Regions from separate parts of the Nitratidesulfovibrio termitidis HI1 genome, predicted to be linked through region 2. Evidence: predicted binding sites of a transcription regulator. Region 2 holds the regulator's gene; each other region holds the start of a gene.
What was found. Region 2 encodes sigma-54, which starts transcription at its own class of promoters, with help from an activator protein. Its sites were predicted from a motif close to CTGGCACGGNNNNTGCTT; they were not measured.
Positions count from the first base shown of each region.

Region 1: DESTE_RS13400 (NifB/NifX family molybdenum-iron cluster-binding protein) is a predicted target of sigma-54. The motif match lies at 2,785-2,802, and genes of this name have one in related genera.
Region 3: DESTE_RS11280 (periplasmic heavy metal sensor) is a predicted target of sigma-54. The motif match lies at 1,921-1,938, and genes of this name have one in related genera.

Region 1 covers NZ_KI632512.1:3,350,990-3,356,398, forward strand. The annotation lists gene DESTE_RS13385 (P-loop NTPase) at 1-400, opposite strand, end outside; gene DESTE_RS13390 (DUF5320 domain-containing protein) at 483-872, opposite strand; gene DESTE_RS13395 (sigma-54 interaction domain-containing protein) at 1,108-2,550, shown strand; gene DESTE_RS13400 (NifB/NifX family molybdenum-iron cluster-binding protein) at 2,838-3,269, shown strand; gene DESTE_RS13405 (NifB/NifX family molybdenum-iron cluster-binding protein) at 3,274-3,672, shown strand; gene DESTE_RS13410 (iron-sulfur cluster carrier protein MrpORP) at 3,675-5,069, shown strand; gene pnp (polyribonucleotide nucleotidyltransferase) at 5,193-5,409, opposite strand, start outside.
Region 2 covers NZ_KI632512.1:542,718-548,126, reverse strand. The annotation lists gene rpoN (RNA polymerase factor sigma-54) at 245-1,678, shown strand; gene hpf (ribosome hibernation-promoting factor, HPF/YfiA family) at 1,800-2,345, shown strand; gene DESTE_RS02435 (PTS sugar transporter subunit IIA) at 2,355-2,804, shown strand; gene rapZ (RNase adapter RapZ) at 2,951-3,949, shown strand; gene DESTE_RS02425 (PTS sugar transporter subunit IIA) at 4,083-4,586, shown strand; gene DESTE_RS02420 (PTS sugar transporter subunit IIB) at 4,591-5,055, shown strand; partial or broken gene DESTE_RS02415 (PTS sugar transporter subunit IIC) at 5,111-5,409, shown strand, end outside.
Region 3 covers NZ_KI632512.1:2,788,850-2,794,258, reverse strand. The annotation lists gene DESTE_RS11285 (ATP-binding protein) at 1-1,712, opposite strand, end outside; gene DESTE_RS11280 (periplasmic heavy metal sensor) at 2,183-2,734, shown strand; gene pruA (L-glutamate gamma-semialdehyde dehydrogenase) at 3,271-5,409, shown strand, end outside.

The DNA of each region.
Region 1 (5,409 bases), 2.8 Mb from region 2:
GAATGCGGGCGATGCCGCCGCGCACCTCGCCCACCAGGCGCGTGGCATAGGTCATGGCGCCCGTGGGGCAGACCAGCGCGCACAGGCCGCAGCCGTGGCACAGGTCCGGAAAGTCCAGCACCGTATCACCCATGAACGCCAGCGCCTTGAAACGGCAGGCATCCACGCAGCGGCGGCATGCAGCGCCAAGGCACAGGGTTTCGTTCACCCGGGGTACGGGCAGGGTGCACTGTTCGCGCGTCTTCCATTCCACGGGCAGGAACAGATGCGCGTTGGGTTCCTCCACGTCGCAGTCGGCAAGCGCCACGTGGTGTCCCCGCGCGGCAAGCAGCGCGGCAAGGTTCACGGCCACGGTGGTCTTGCCCGTGCCCCCCTTGCCGCTGGCAATGGCCAGTTTCATGCGGCCTCCGTTGCCGTACCGAATGCATGCAGGCCGCCGGGGACGGCGTTTCCCGGGCGGCCTGTCCGAATTGCGGCGGCTGTCATTGGTCGTCGCCGGTGGCAGGCGGCATGGCCGGGCCGCGTCCGCGCCCGAATCCGGCTCCGCGTCCCCTGCCACGTCCCAGACCGTATCCCTGCCCATATCCCTGTCCAGATCGCTGGCCAGCGCCCCTGCCGAAGCCCCTGCCGCTCTGCGCGCCATTGCCCGCACCGTTTCCCGGTCGCAGGGCGTCGATGACGTCACGCGCCGTATCCAGCACGTTGCCGAGGTTGGCGGCCAGTTCATCAAGGGCGGAAGCTTCGGCGTTGGCAGCATCGTCCATGGGCGGACCTGCCTGTCCGCGTCGCGCCCGCGCCGTGCCGCAGCGGCCCACGCCGCGCCCGGTGCCGGGGCCGCGTCCCATGGGGCCTGTTCCGTTCATGCCAGGCATATGCGCCTCCTGGTTGCAGGTGAAGCCGTGACCACACGGCCACATCCGACAGTGAGCATGAACCGTTCCAGCCTGTTCCCGCCAATGATGCCAGTGGATTAGACGCGCCAGAAACCACGCGGAGAAAAAACGGGCGCAAAACGCGCCCATGTGGTAGGTGAGTGCTTGCATACATTGTGAGGCGTTACTTTCCACGTCGTATCCGGATGACACCCGCCGGAACAAGGAGCGGACCATGGCCCTGCCGCGTGACATATCCTGCGAGACCATCATGGAAAGCGTGGCCGACGGCGTGTTCACCGTGGACCTTGACTGGCGCATCACCTCGTTCAACCGGGCGGCGGCGGAGATCACCGGGGTGCCCCCGCACGAGGCCCTGGGCAGGCGCTGCCGCGACGTGTTCCATTCCAGCATCTGCGACGGGGCCTGCGTGCTGCGGGCGTGCATCGAGCAGGACATGCCGCTGGGCAACCGCTCGGTGTTCATCCTGCGCCCGGACGGGCGCAAGGTGCCCGTAAGCATCAGCGGCGCACCCCTGCGCGACCGGCGCGGCAGGCTGATGGGCGGGGTGGAGACCTTCCGCGACCTGTCCGCCCTGCACCTGATGCGCAAGCAACTGGACGGCCAGCACACGGTGGAGGACATCGTCACCCGCAGCGCGGCCATGATCCGCCTGCTGGGCATCCTGCCCCAGGTGGCGGCCAGCGACGCGCCGGTGCTGGTGCTGGGCGAATCGGGCACCGGCAAGGAACTGTTCGCGCGCGCCATCCACAACCTCAGCCCCCGGCGGGGCAGGCCCTTCGTGGGGGTGAACTGCGGGGCCCTGCCGGAACACCTGCTGGAATCGGAACTGTTCGGCTACAAGGCCGGGGCGTTCACCGACGCGCGGCGCGACAAGCCGGGCCGCTTTGCCCTTGCGGACGACGGCACCATCTTTCTGGACGAGATTGGCGACATGCCGTTGCCCCTGCAGGTGAAGCTGCTGCGGGTGCTGCAGGAAAAGGTGTACGAGCCGCTGGGCGCGGTGCGCCCCCAGGCCGCGCCCGCGCGGGTCATCGCCGCCACCAACCGTGACCTGGAACGCCTGGCGGGCGAGGGGGGATTCCGCAGCGACCTGTACTACCGGCTCAACGTGGTCATGCTGCGCCTGCCCGCCCTGCGTGAACGGCCGGAGGACATCCCCCTGCTGCTCGACCACTTCGTGGCGCAGCGCAACCTGCTGAGCGGCAAGGAGATCGAGGGCGTGTCAGAGGACGTGCTGCACCTGCTGCTGCGCTATCCCTTCCCCGGCAACGTGCGCGAGATGGAGAACATCGTCGAGTACGCGTTCATCCTGTGCCAGCGCGGGTTCATTCAGTTGGAACATCTGCCGGAATACCTGCTGGGTGCGCAGAGCACGCCCGTTGGCCAGGCTGCCGGTCCTGCCGGATATGGCGAGGGACAGATGACGGCGCATGCTGCGGAGCAAGGACGGATCACGCCCCCCCAGGCCGTGCCTGCCCGACCCACACCCGCCCAGGCCGTGACAAGCAGTCCGCGCACCATGGCCACCGCCAAGCTGGACGCCGTGCGCGAGGCGTTGCGGCGGCACGGCGGGCGGGTTATGGCCGCCTGCCGCGAACTGGACATATCCAAGGATACCCTGCGGCGCATCCTGAAGGGCGGCGGGGCGGATTGAGGCCGCGGCCTGCGCGGGGCGCAGGGCCGGGAAGATTTTACCTGTGCTGATGCATGGTTATATGGCAGTGGCGAGTGAAACGTGGCTGCCGTGCTGTCACTGCAGGATGAATACGGGCGCAAAATGCGCCCGTATTTCGTTTGTGGGCGTGTTTTACGCCACCATTATGGGGCCTGCATGGTGCTTCGAAGGGCAGAGCGCGCGTAACATGCCGTGATTTAATAATGTTTCAGGATGGCATCCTGCATGCTTCAGGGGGGACACGGCCGCCGCGCCGTGGGGACACCATGAATGCCCATGTCTGCCTTGCCTGCTTCGAGGACCGCCTTGCCACGCTGCTGGAAACAGCTGCCGAGCTGCGCTGCGTGCGCATGACCGGCGGCGTTCCGGCGGAACGGACCGTCCTCCCCGTGCCGGATGGCGGCCCCGCGCCGCTCATCGACGTTCTGTCGCGCCATGGGGTTTCCCTGTTGGTGTGCGGGGGCATTCGCCCCTGCTGGCGGAGCGCCGTGGAGATGGCCGGGATAGCCGTCCTGCCGTGGCTTTCGGGCAGCGAGACCGACGTGTTGTCCGCCCTTGTCCGGGGCAGGACGGACACACTTGCCATGCCCGGTTGCCGCCCGCTTCCGGGCAGGGGCGGCGGGCCACGGCGCGGCGGCCCATGCACCACAACAGGCGCGGGCTGCTTTCGGCGGCGGCGTCGCAACGCAGGAGAATGACAGGATGCAGGTTCTCATCACCGTGCAGGACGCAGCACCGGGCAATCCGCCCGGCGTTGCGGGGGCCGACGCCCTTCTTGATGCCCGTCTGGACCCGCGCTTCGGGCGCGCGCAGGGCTATCTGCTGTGCGATACGGCCACGGGGGCGGTGCGCAGGCTGGATGCGGCCTCCAACATGTCGCTGGCGCAGGGCGCGGGCATTCAGGCCGCGCAAGCCGCCGCCGACGCCGGGGCCGAGGCCGTGATTACCGGCCATGTGGGGCCCAAGGCCTTTACCGCGCTGCGCCGGGGCGGCATCGCCATCTATCTTTCAACGCACGCCACCGCGCGTCAGGCCCTGCGGGCGCTGGCGGACGGCAATCTGGCCCCGGCGGCGGAGCCGGACCGGGAGGGACACTGGTAGCCATGGGTACGGACACGCACGAACAGGAGCACCGTTGCGGCTGTGGCGGGGCCGGTTGCGGCGGCGAACAGCATGTGGAGGCCACCGGGGGCTGCTCCGGATCGGGCTGCGGCGGGCACGGGGATCATGCTGCGCATGACGGGCATGACGCCAACGGCCCGGCAGACGGCACGGAAACCCCGGTGCGCATGGCCGGGCGGGTGGGCGCCAGGCTGGTGGTGCTGAGCGGCAAGGGCGGCGTGGGCAAGAGCACCGTGGCCGTGAACCTTGCCGTGGGGCTTGCCCGCACCGGGCGCAAGGTGGGCCTGCTGGACGTGGACGTGCACGGTCCCAGCGTGCCGCGCATGCTGGGGCTTGGCCGGGCCCGGCCCGTGGCGGGCGATGGCTGGATGGCCCCGGTAAGCGCGGGGCCGAACCTGCGGGTGATGTCGCTGGGGTTCTTTCTGCCCGACCCGGAAGTGCCGGTGATCTGGCGCGGCCCGGTGAAGATGGGCATGGTGCGCCAGTTTCTGGTGGACGTGCGCTGGGGCGATCTGGACGTGCTGGTGGTGGACTGCCCCCCCGGCACCGGGGACGAGCCGCTTTCGGTGCTGCAACTGCTGGGTGAGGATGCACACGCGGTCATCGTCACCACGCCGCAGGGCGTGGCCGTGGACGACGTGCGCCGGTCCGTGGGGTTCTGCCGCCAGCTCGGCAACCCCATCCTGGGCATTGTCGAGAACATGGGCGGCTATGTGTGCCCCAAATGCGGCGAACTGACCCCGCTGTTTCCCGCCGGGGGCGGCCAGCAGCTGGCCCGTGAGACCGGCGTGCCGTTTCTGGGCAGCATTCCCCTGCACCCCGATCTGACCAGTGCCGGTGATGCCGGGCACAGTCTGCTGGAGGCGGACCCGTCCGGCGGACAGGAACCGGTGCATCCGGTAATCCGGGCCTTTCAGCCGGTGGTGGGCGCCGCCGGGGCGGTGTGCCCGGCTGGTGATTCCGGAAAGCCCGGCGATTCCATACCGGGCACCCCGGCCAACAGCAACGGCGGCCCTGCGTCGCAAGGAGCATCGGACATGAAGATCGCCATACCGCTGGCGGCGGGCAGGCTGTGCCAGCACTTCGGCCATTGCGAGCAGTTTGCCGTGCTGACCGTGGACCCGGGCGACGGCACCGTGAAGGGACAGGAACTGCTGACGCCCCCGCCGCACGAGCCGGGCGTGCTGCCCGCGTGGATCGCGGACACGGGAACCCGGCTGGTCATCGCCGGGGGCATGGGGGCACGGGCCCGCCAGTTGCTGGAAGAGCGGGGCGTACAGGTGCTGGTGGGCGCTTCCGCCGCAGACCCGGCAGATATTGTGGCCGCGTGGTTCGGCAACCGGCTGGATCTTGGCGCGAACACCTGCGATCATTGATGCCAAGCCGCTAAGCCGTGCGGGCGTTCCCCCCGCCAGGCCGTGCGGCGCGGCAATGAAAAACGGGCGCGGGGATATCTCCCCGCGCCCGTCTGTATTGCGCTTTGCTGTGATGCGGTGCGCCTAGCGGCGGTCGCCGCCACGGCCACGGTCGCCACCACGGCCACCGCGATCGCCGCCACGGCGGTCGCCGCCCCGGTCACCACGGTCGCCACGGCCACCGCGATCACCACGGTCGCCCCTGTCCCCACGGTCACGCGGCGGGCCGGAGGGGCGGGCAGTGTCTTCGGGGTTCCATTCGACGCCCTGCTCTTCCAGCAGCACGGCCTTGCGGCTGGCA
Region 2 (5,409 bases):
ATCGATTTCAGGATGGCAATGAGGGATTGCGACGTGTTGGCGACAGCGGTTGCATACATCTTGCTTCTATGGCATGGTTTGCCTAACCTCTTGGGGAAGGGAACACATTTCTACAGTGGGCCGTTTCTTGCTTGTCGGCGCGCCTCGTGTCGCGTCGCCATCTCGTTCGGCCTCAACGCAAGGTTACAGGGTCATAGCGCAAGGCCGTCAGGCCTCGGCGCAGGACCATAGGGGTTGCCCACGCATGGCATTGGAACTCAGGCAACAGCTCAAGCTCACCCAGCAATTGGTGATGACGCCGCAACTGCAACAGGCCATCCGGCTGTTGCAGCTTTCGCGGCTGGAGCTTGTCGAGACGGTGCAGCAGGAAATGCTGGAAAACCCGTTTCTGGAAGAAGCCCAGGACGACGGGCCGCAGCAGGAGGCCCCCGACCAGCGCGAAGCCGCCGAACCTGCCGCGGATGTCGCCTACGACCGTGAAATCGCCCGCGATGCCGACTGGGAAGACTACCTTGGCGACTTCGCCAGCACCAGCCGCCAGTCCACGGTGCGCGAATCGGAACTGCCCGAGGAAATGACCTCGTTCGAGGCGCGCTACGCCGCCAAGCCCTCGCTGGAAGGGCACCTGATGTGGCAGTTGCGCCTGTCCTCGCTGACCGAGCGGCAGAAGGACATCGGCGAGGTGATCATCGGCAACATCGCTTCGTCCGGCTATTTGCACGCCACGGTGGACGATATCGCCGAAATGGCGGGGGTCACCCCCGGCGAGGTGGACCCCGTACTGCACGCCGTGCAGCGCTTCGACCCCGTGGGCGTGGCCGCGCGCACCGCGCAGGAATGCCTGCTGGTCCAGATAGAAATGCTGGGCTACACGCGCGACAGGGTGCTGGTGGAACTGGTGCGCGACCACCTGGAAGACCTGGAGAAGCGCCGCTACAAGCCGTTGTTGCGCAAGTTCCGCCTGACCATGGAGGACCTGAAGGAGTATCTGGACCTCATCCAGACCCTGGACCCCATGCCTGGCGCCAGTTACGGCGGGGGCGACCCCCAGTTCGTCAGCCCCGACGTGTACGTCTACAAGTACGACGACGATTTCATCATCATGCTCAACGAGGACGGCCTGCCGCACCTGCAGTTGAGCACCATGTACGAGCGCTCCGCCGCAGCGGCCGCTTCGGCGGGCGAACGCGAATATTTCCAGGAAAAGATGCGCTCCGCCTCGTGGCTCATCAAGAGCCTGTACCAGCGCCAGCGTACACTGTACAAGGTGGTGGAATCCATCGTGAAGTACCAGCGCGGCTTTTTCGAGGACGGGGTTTCGCGCCTGAAGCCGCTCATCCTGAAGGACATCGCCGACGACATCGGCATGCATGAATCCACCGTCAGCCGCATTACCACCGGCAAGTACGTGGCCACGCCGCACGGCATCATGGAGTTGAAGTTCTTCTTCAACAGTGCGCTGGAACTGGACGACGGCAGCCAGGTGGGTTCCGAGAGCGTCAAGGCGCTGATCAAGAAGCTGATCGGCGACGAAGACCCGCGCGAACCGCTGAGCGACGAGCGCATCGGCGAAATTTTGAAGGATCAGCTCAAAGTCAATATTGCCCGCAGGACCGTTGCGAAGTATCGTACTGCCATGGACATTCCCTCCTCTTCCAAGCGGAAGGAACTGTTCTGACGGGCTGCCCCCCGCGCCGCACCCGGCGCAGGGCGATATCCGTCTCCAGCGGGGCATCCGGCAGCAGCACCACAAGTGCAGGCCGCGCACCGCATTCCCACTCTCACCGCAGGAGGTGCGTATGAACATCGCCTTCACCTTCAAGAACTTCGAACCCTCCGACCACCTGAAGAAGTACGCCCGCCGCCGTCTTGAAAAGCTTGGCCGGTTCGTCGGCAAGTCCGCCCTGGAAATGCAGGTGAACCTTTCCGTCGACAAGTTCCGCCACAAGGCGGAAGTGCAGATGGCTGGCGACGGCTTTACCTTCTCCGCCGTCGAACAGTCCGAAGACATGTACGCCACCATCGACCTGGTGCTGGAAAAGCTGGAATCGCAGCTGCGCAAGCAGGTCGAAAAGCAGAAGGACCGTCGCCGTTCCGTGCAGTCCGACAAGCTGGGCAAGGGCATCGACGTGTTCACCTTCGGCACCATGGGCCAAGGCGACGAGCGGACCATCACCGGTACCGACCATTTCGCCCCCAAGCCCATGCACATGGATGAAGCGGCCATGCAGCTCGACCAGAGCGACAACGAGTTCCTGGTGTTCCTGAACGCCGAGGTGGAACGCGTCAACATCATCTACCGGCGTCGTAACGGCGATTTCGGCCTTATCGATCCGGTCGTCTAGGCACCATACATGAGGCTTTCGGAGTATCTTCACGATGATCTGATCCTGCCCGAGCTCTCCGCCGGCACCAAGAAAGAGGTGCTGGCGGAACTCGTGCAGGCCGTGGTGCGGCGGCATCCCGAAGTGGATGCCGCCGTTGCGCTGGGCGTGCTGCACGACCGCGAGTCGCTGGGAACCACCGGCATAGGCGACGGCGTGGCCATTCCCCACGGCAAGCTGGCCAACATCAGCGACATCGTGGTGGCCGTGGGGCGCAGCGTGCCGGGCATCGACTTCGATGCGCTGGACATGAAACCCTGCCACCTCTTTTTCCTGGTGCTGGCCCCGGAGCAGGTGGCGGGCATGCACCTGCGCATTCTGGCCCACATCTCCCGCCTGCTGAAGGATCCGCAGTTCCGCCGCGCCATGCTCGACGCGCCGGACGGCGAGGCCTTCAAGGCCCTCATGCGGACCACCTGACGCGCAGAGCACGCCTGGGCGGCTGGCCCGTGCCGGGCATCGCGCACCACAGGGCCGTATCGCGCATCATCCTCACCCGTCGCCGGCGCGCAGCCATCGCGCCCCCCCGAAACGGCACCCGGCAAGGGCCGCCCGAGGAGTCTGCCATGTCCACCAAGGCCTCGTCATCACCCGCACCTTCCGCCCCGGCGTCCAGTTCGCCCGGCGCGCCGGGCAGCTCCGGACAAGCGGCAACCGACAGGGGCGCGGATGCGGACAGTCTGGTGGCCGCCGCCGACTTTCCCGTCATCATCGTTACCGGGTTGTCCGGCGCAGGCAAAAGCACGGTGCTCAACGTGCTGGAAGACCTGCGCTATTTCACGGTGGACGGCCTGCCTGCAACGCTGGCCCCGCAGATGGTCACCATCCTGAACCGCGAGGCGCTGTCCCACTATCAGGGGCTGGTGCTGGGCATGGACCTGCGCGAAAGCAACTTCGTGCGCAACCTGGAAAAGTCGCTGGAACGGTTGCAGGGCATGGGCGTGCGCCCGGCGGTGGTGTTCATAGAGGCCAACGCCCCCGTGCTCAACCGGCGCTACGCCACCACCCGCCGCCCGCACCCGCTGGAAAGCGAAGGCATGGGGCTGGAGCAGGCCCTGGAGCAGGAGCGGCTGCGCCTTGCCCCGGTGCGCGAAACCGCCGACCTCGTGGTGGACACCTCCAGCTATTCCATCCACGACCTGCGCCGGGTCATCCAGAAGAAGTGGAGCACCATCCAGGGGCGCATCCGGTCGCTGCGCATCAACATCGTCACCTTCGGGTTCAAGTACGGCGTGCCTGCCGACGCGGACCTGGTGTTCGACCTGCGCTTTCTGCCCAATCCCTATTTCGTGCCCGACCTACGCCCCTTGTCCGGGCTGGACGAGCCGGTGGCCAAGTACGTGCTGGAAGCGGGGCACGGCGATGCCTTTCTGGCGAAGCTGCTGGACTTTCTGCATTTTCTGCTGCCCCAGTACGAGACGGAAGGGCGTTATCGCCTGACCATTGCCATCGGCTGCACCGGCGGGCGGCACCGTTCGGTCTCGGTGGCGGAGGCCCTGCTTCGCGCCTTGAAAAAATCTGATTATGCCGTATCCATAGAGCACCGCCACATGGAGCTGGGTTGAACGAAAGGATGCGAGGCTTGCGTCGGTGTCCTGCCCGAACCTGACGCCGTGGCGCGTCGGACCGGATTTCACCGGACGGCATACCGTCCACACCTTGCCCCAACCACATCAGGCTCGGCCTGAACGCACCAGCATGTCCACCACCGAACAGCATCACCCAGGGCAGCCCCGCAAGGGCCACAGTGACAGCGGCAACCCCGGAGACGGCCAGGCCGCCGCGGAATCGCGCATCGGCGTGATTCTGGTGACCCATGCCGACTACGGCGCGGCGCTGCTGCGCGCGGCGGAATTCATACTCGGGCCGGTGCAGGACTGCGCCTCCATCAGCGTGGACGTCTCTCTGGAAGTGGACGAGACGGTGAAGCGGCTGAACGAGGCGGTAAAACGCCTGGATACCGGGCGCGGGGTGATGATTCTTACCGACATGTTCGGCGGCACCCCCACCAACCTCAGTCTGGCCCTGCTGGGCAAGGGCAACGTGGAAGTGCTGACCGGCGTCAACCTGCCCATGCTGCTCAAGGTGTTTGGCGGGCGCGACGGCGATCTGGCCGCCCTTTCGCGCGATGCGCGCGACGCGGGCGCCAAGGGTATCGTGGCGGCTGGCGAACTGCTGCGCAGCCGGGTCAAGAACGGGTAGGGCCATGCTCTGGTTCCGCATCGACAACCGCCTGGTGCACGGCCAGATCATCGAGGCGTGGCTGCCCTACACCGGGGCACGACGCCTGCTGGTGGCCAACGACGCCCTGGCGGCTGACGACCTGCAACAGCAGATCGTCTCGCTGGCCATTCCCGGCCGGGTGGAAGTGCACTTCGTGCGGGTGGACGCCCTGGCCCAGTACTGTACCGGGCGCGCGGACGACGGGCACGACACGCTCGTGCTCTTCGCCACGTGCGCCGACGCCCGCCGCGCCTTCGACGCGGGAGTGGGCATGAGCACCCTGAACATCGGCAACCTGCACTACCCCCCCGGCAAGAAACAGCTGTGCGCGCATGTTTCCGTTTCCGACGATGACGAAGCCTGCCTGCGCTTCTTCAACCGCCACTCCGTGTCCCTGGACTTTCGCTGCGTGCCCAACGAACCGGTGCAGATAAAGGGGTGGTCATGACGGACTTTCTGCCTGTACTTACCCTGGCGCTGCCCATCGCTTTTTTTTTGCCGTTTTTTCGCTGCTGCGCTTTTCGCTGAACCTGGGCTTTCTGGAACGCCCCCTCGCCATCGGCTTTCTGTGGGCCGTCATGACCGGCGAGTGGGAGCTTTCCATGCACCTCGCCATCTTTCTTGAGCTGTTCTGGCTCGATCTGTTCCCCGCCGGTACCTACATACCCCCCAATTCCATCATTTCCCTGCTGCTGACCCTGAGCGTGGCCGGGCACTTCGGCCTGGAATCCGCCGGACAACTGGCCATTCCCGCGCTGCTCGCACTGCCTGCCGCCCTTGCCGGTGCGCATGTCGAGTACCT
Region 3 (5,409 bases), 2.2 Mb from region 2:
GCGTTCAGGAACACGTTGAGCAGCGCCTGCGAAAAACGGTCCGGGTCCAGCATGACCCGGGGCAGGGCGCCGGGCACACCGCCTTCCGCTCCAGCGCGCAGCCCGTCTGGCATCCCGTCTGGCATGCCGGCCGGCGTCTCCACCCGCACGGCCACGCCCCGATGGGCGGCGTCCTGCCGCACCAGCCGCAGCACGTGGTGCACCAGAAATCCGGCGTCCACCGGACGGGGAGCAATGTCCGAAGGTCGGGACAAGCCGATGAGATCGGAGATGACCCGGTTCAGCCGCTCCACCTCCTGCACCATCACCCGTGCGGCCTCGCGGTCTTCGCTGCCCTCGGCGAAGCGGCTGCCGAAATAGGTGGCATAGCCCTTGATGGAGCTGAGCGGGTTGCGCAGTTCGTGGGCCACCCCGGCGGCCAGGCTGCCGATGGCGGCCAGCTTTTCGCGGCGGCGCACCTCGTCCTGCAGGCGGCGCACCTCGCGCAGGTCGCGCAGGATCAGGATGGCCCCGGCGTCGGCGGCGTCTCCGGCGGCAATGCGCACCCCGCGCACGCTCATGGGCACGGGCGGGCCGCCCGCCACGGGGCAATCCAGGGTCACTTCCGTTCCGAAGGACGGAGCGGCATCGGCATCTCCATCGCCAGGCGTTCCGCGGGTCAACCGCCCGGCCAGTTCCGCCAGCGGGGGGGGCAGCACCGCTTCCGGCGCGGCCCCGGCGGTCACGCCATCGCCCAGACGCAGCAGGTCGCGCGCCGCCGCGTTGCAGGTGGCCACGCGGCCCGCGCCGTCCAGCACCACCAGCCCGTCGGGCAGGCTGGTGACCACGTGCAGGGCAAAGGACTGGGCCTGCCGCACCAGCCGCCGCGAGGCGCGGGCATGGCGCGACCACAACAGCGAAAGCGCACCGGCCCCGCCCAGCAGGGCCAGGATGGACAGCATGATCAGGGTATGCTGGCGGTCGGACGCCTGGGCCGCGTCGAAGGGGGCCGTGTCCAGCGCCACGATGATCACCGGGGGCGGGGCATCGCGGTCAGCCTGGGAGTCCGCCTCCATCTCGCGGCGCAGCCAGCCGGGCATGCCCCCCATCATCATGCCGCCCGACATGCCGCCAATTTGGCCCCCCGGCTGACCGCCATGCCCGCGGTCACGCATGCCGTGCCCCATCATGTGGCCGCCCATGCTCCCCAGATCCATGTGCCGGGCTGTGCGCTGCAAGGGAATGAAGGTACGGTACACCAGAAAGGCGCGCTGGCCGCCCGCCTCCATCAGCCGCCAGCCGACCTCGTCGCGCGGCTGCTGATTCCCGTCACGCCCCAAAGGAGCGGGCGGCGGGGGCACCGCCAAGGCCGCCATGGTGGCCGGGTCGACCAGGGGACGGCCGATCCACTGCGGATCGCTGTGGGCCAGCACCACGCCCTGCCTGTCGGTGACGGCGATGAACTGGATGTCCGGCTGGTCGGCCATTTCCTCCAGCAATATCTGCAAACGCAGCTCGCCTCCGGCGCGCCCGCGCAGCCCGGTGCGCGCACCGGCCTCGAAGGCCCGGATCAGCGAAGCACCCTTTTCGGAAAGGATGCGCCGCATGGATTCCTGCTCGCCATCGTGGTTCAGCACGGTCAGCACGGCCAGCACCAGGGCCAGGGCCGCCGTTGCCCCGATGATCAGCCACGGCGAAGGCAGCGGCGCGTTGGCCGCCTTGTTGATACGCATGGGAGTTCCTTGCGGTGTGCGGTGTCCGCCCAGGGGCTAGGCTGTACGATACCGCGACGCCTGTTCGATTTTCATACGCTACCCGCGCGGCTGCGTATAGTTTTTATACATGTGCATGGTTTTCGTGCAGACTGCTGCCGGCATTTCGGGATGGAACAAAAACAAATTTCACCTGCAATTACAGCATATTGTATACGATTCATGTACCTTGGCACGCCGGTTGCTTTTACCGGGTCAAGCAACAAGCGCACCAGCCCCGCACCACAGTACATGGTGCATGCAGCGAAGACATCAGGGGCTGTTTCCAAATGAGGATTTTCGTTCGTTGGCAAGGAAAACGAGCCTGCCACGAGGGAGCATACTCTAATCGTATTTGACCGAAGTGGCTGGTGAAGTTTGACGCAGCCAACGGGCGAAAAGATCATTTGGAATGCGGCAACGAATCAACCAACCGTACAGGAGCACACATCATGAAGACCAAGCATCTCGTCCTCGGCACCGTCGCCCTTGCGGGCCTGCTCGCCTTCACCGGCATCACCGACAGCGCCTTTGCCCGCATGGGCGGCATGGGCATGGGCGGTCGTTGCGCCACCGGCGCGGTGTACAACGCCCTGACCCCGGAAAAGCAGGCCAAGTACGACGCCATCTACAAGGAAGCGGACGCCCGCATCCAGCCGCTGAAGGACAAGGCCTGGGCCAAGCGCACCGAACTGAACGCCCTGTCCGGCAACCCCAACACCAAGCCTGAAGCCATCACCAAGCTGACGGGCGAACTGTCCGACCTGCGCACCCAGATCCGCAACGAATACACCGCTCTCGACACCCGCCTGGAAAAGGAAGTGGGCGTCAACCCCGGTTACGGCCGCATGGGCCACATGGGCATGGGCGGCGGCATGATGGGTGGCCACGGCATGGGTCATGGCGGAATGGGCGGAATGGGCGGCCAGGGTGGCATGATGGGCGGCCAGGGCATGGGCCACGGCCCCATGCATGACGGCGTGATGCCCCAGGCCAACCAGTAGCCCGGACAAGGACGAAACCTTCGGGGCGCATTGATCAGCCTTCACCCTTCACAGAGGACTTCCCGCCTTCCCGCCTCCGCGCCCCGCATGACTGAAGCAGAGGGCCGCCCGCGTCGCACGACACGGACGGCCCTTTTCCGTTCTGTTCGCCAGCCCGGCTCATGCGGCTTTTCTGGCCTGTCTGACTTCTCTGGTCTGGTCGGTTTGTCCGGTTTGACCGCGTTGTTCCTATTACCTGCCGCAGTTCTCCCGGCCCGGCATCCGTCCCCGAAAACAGCCCATAGCCCGCCAGGCCCCGGCCCGTCTGGACGCAAGAGCGACCGCTCCACTCCGACCCGGCGCGGGCTTGATTTCTGGCATTCCAGCGCCTACAACCATTCCGAATATCGAAAAATCATGCCTCACGACGGTACGGAAAGCGGACCGCCCGCCCCGCCGCCGCGCGACACAGCAGGAGCCTTTTCACCACACCGCAAGACTCGCACCCACACCGCACCCGCCGGGACCACCCCCGCGCGACGCCCAGGAGGAACCGCATGGAACAGCATCTTGATGCCCGCATCGTCGAGCGCGGCAAGGAATTTTTCAAGAGCATCAGCGGCGAAGCCCCGTCCATTTTCAACAAGGGCTTCTGGACAGGCAAGGTCATGGACTGGGCCATGCAGAACGAGGGCTTCAAGGTCCAGCTGTTCCGCTTCGTGGACGTCCTGCCCTACCTGAACACCTCCGAGGCGCTCACCCGCCACATCCGCGAATACTTTTCCGCCGATGGCGCGGACGTGCCCCCCGTGCTCAAGTGGGGCGCGGGCGCAGCCGGTTTCGGCGGGGCCTTCACCGGCATGCTCATGGGCAAGTTCATCCGGTCCAACATCGAAGGCATGGCCCGCACCTTCATCATCGGCGAAAACACCAAGGAAGCCATCAAGGGCCTGGCCAAGCTGCGCAAGGAAGGCTTTGCCTTCACCGTGGACCTGCTGGGCGAGGCCACGGTGAGCGAGGAAGAAGCCGACGCCTACCGCGACGGCTACCTGGAAGTGCTGGACGCCATTGCCAAGGAACACGCCAGGTGGGCGCCGCTGGCCGATTCGACCAATTCCAGCGGCACGACCGCGGGGGGCTCTGGCGGCCCCGATGCCTCGCAAGACTGGGGCCACACCCCCAAGGTCAATGTGTCCATCAAGCCTTCCGCCCTCTACTCGCAGGCCAAGCCCGGCGACGTTGAAGGGTCGGTGCAGGGCATCCTGTCGCGCCTGGTGCCCATCTACCGCAAGATCGTGGAGATGGGCGGCTTCCTGTGCATCGACATGGAGCAGCTGAAGTACCGCGAAATGACGCTGGAACTGTTCAAGCGGCTGCGCACCATGCCGGAATTCCGCAGCTACCCGCACCTGTCCATCGTGCTGCAGGCCTACCTGCGCTGCACGGAACACGACCTGGACGACCTGCTGGCATGGGGCCGCGCCGAAAAGCTGACCTTCGGCATCCGCCTGGTGAAGGGCGCGTACTGGGACTACGAAACGGTGATGGCCAAGCAGAACGGCTGGGAGATTCCCGTGTGGACCCGCAAGCCGGAATCGGACATCTGCTACGAAAAGCTGGCCCGCCGCATCCTTGAAAACAACGACCTCGTCTACTTCGCCTGCGCCTCGCACAACGTGCGCACCATCGCCACGGTGATGGAAACGGCCCGCGCGCTCAACGTGCCCGCCCACCGCTACGAGTTCCAGGTGCTGTACGGCATGGCCGAGCCGGTGCGGAAGGGGCTGAAGAACGTGGCCGGGCGCGTGCGCCTGTACTGCCCCTACGGCGAACTGATCCCCGGCATGGCCTACCTGGTGCGCCGCCTGCTGGAAAACACCGCCAACGAATCCTTCCTGCGCCAGAGCTTCGTGGACGGCGCGGAACTGGAACGGTTGCTGGAAAACCCGCAGGCCACGCTGGAGCGCGAACTGGCCGCCGCCCCGCCGCCGCGCCCCGCCCCATTGGCCCAGCCCGGCCCCGACGGCCTGCCCCCGTTCGTCAACGAAAGCATGCTGGACCTGACCATACCGGCCAACCGCGCGGGCTTCGTGAACGCCATTGCGGACGTGCGCGGCAAGGCGGGCGGGGTGATTCCGCTGTTCATCGGCGGCAAGGACGTAACCACGGAAGACACCATCGCCTCCACCAACCCGGCCAACCCGGCGGAAGTCATCGCCAGGGTCTGCCAGGGCGGCAAGCCGGAGGTGGACGCCGCCATCGAGGCCGCCGAAAAGGCCTTCCCGGCCTGGCGCGACACATCCCCGGCAGACCGGGCCATGTTCCTGCATCGCGCGGCGGACATCGCCCGCCGCCGCATGTTCGAACTGTCCGCCTGGCAGGTGCTGGAAGTGGGCAAGCAGTGGGACCAGGCCTTCCATGACGTGGGCGAAGGCATCGACTTTCTGGACTACTACGCCCACGAAATGCTGCGCCTTGGCGCGCCGCGCCGCATGGGCCGCGCCCCCGGCGAGCTGAACCACCTGTTCTACCAGCCGAAGGGCATTGCCGCAGTCATCGCGCCGTGGAACTTCCCCTTCGCCATCGCCATCGGCATGGCCTCTGCCGCCATCGTCACCGGCAACCCGGTGATCTTCAAGCCGTCGTCCATCGCCTCGCGCATCGGGTACAACCTTGCGGAAATCTTCCGCGAGGCG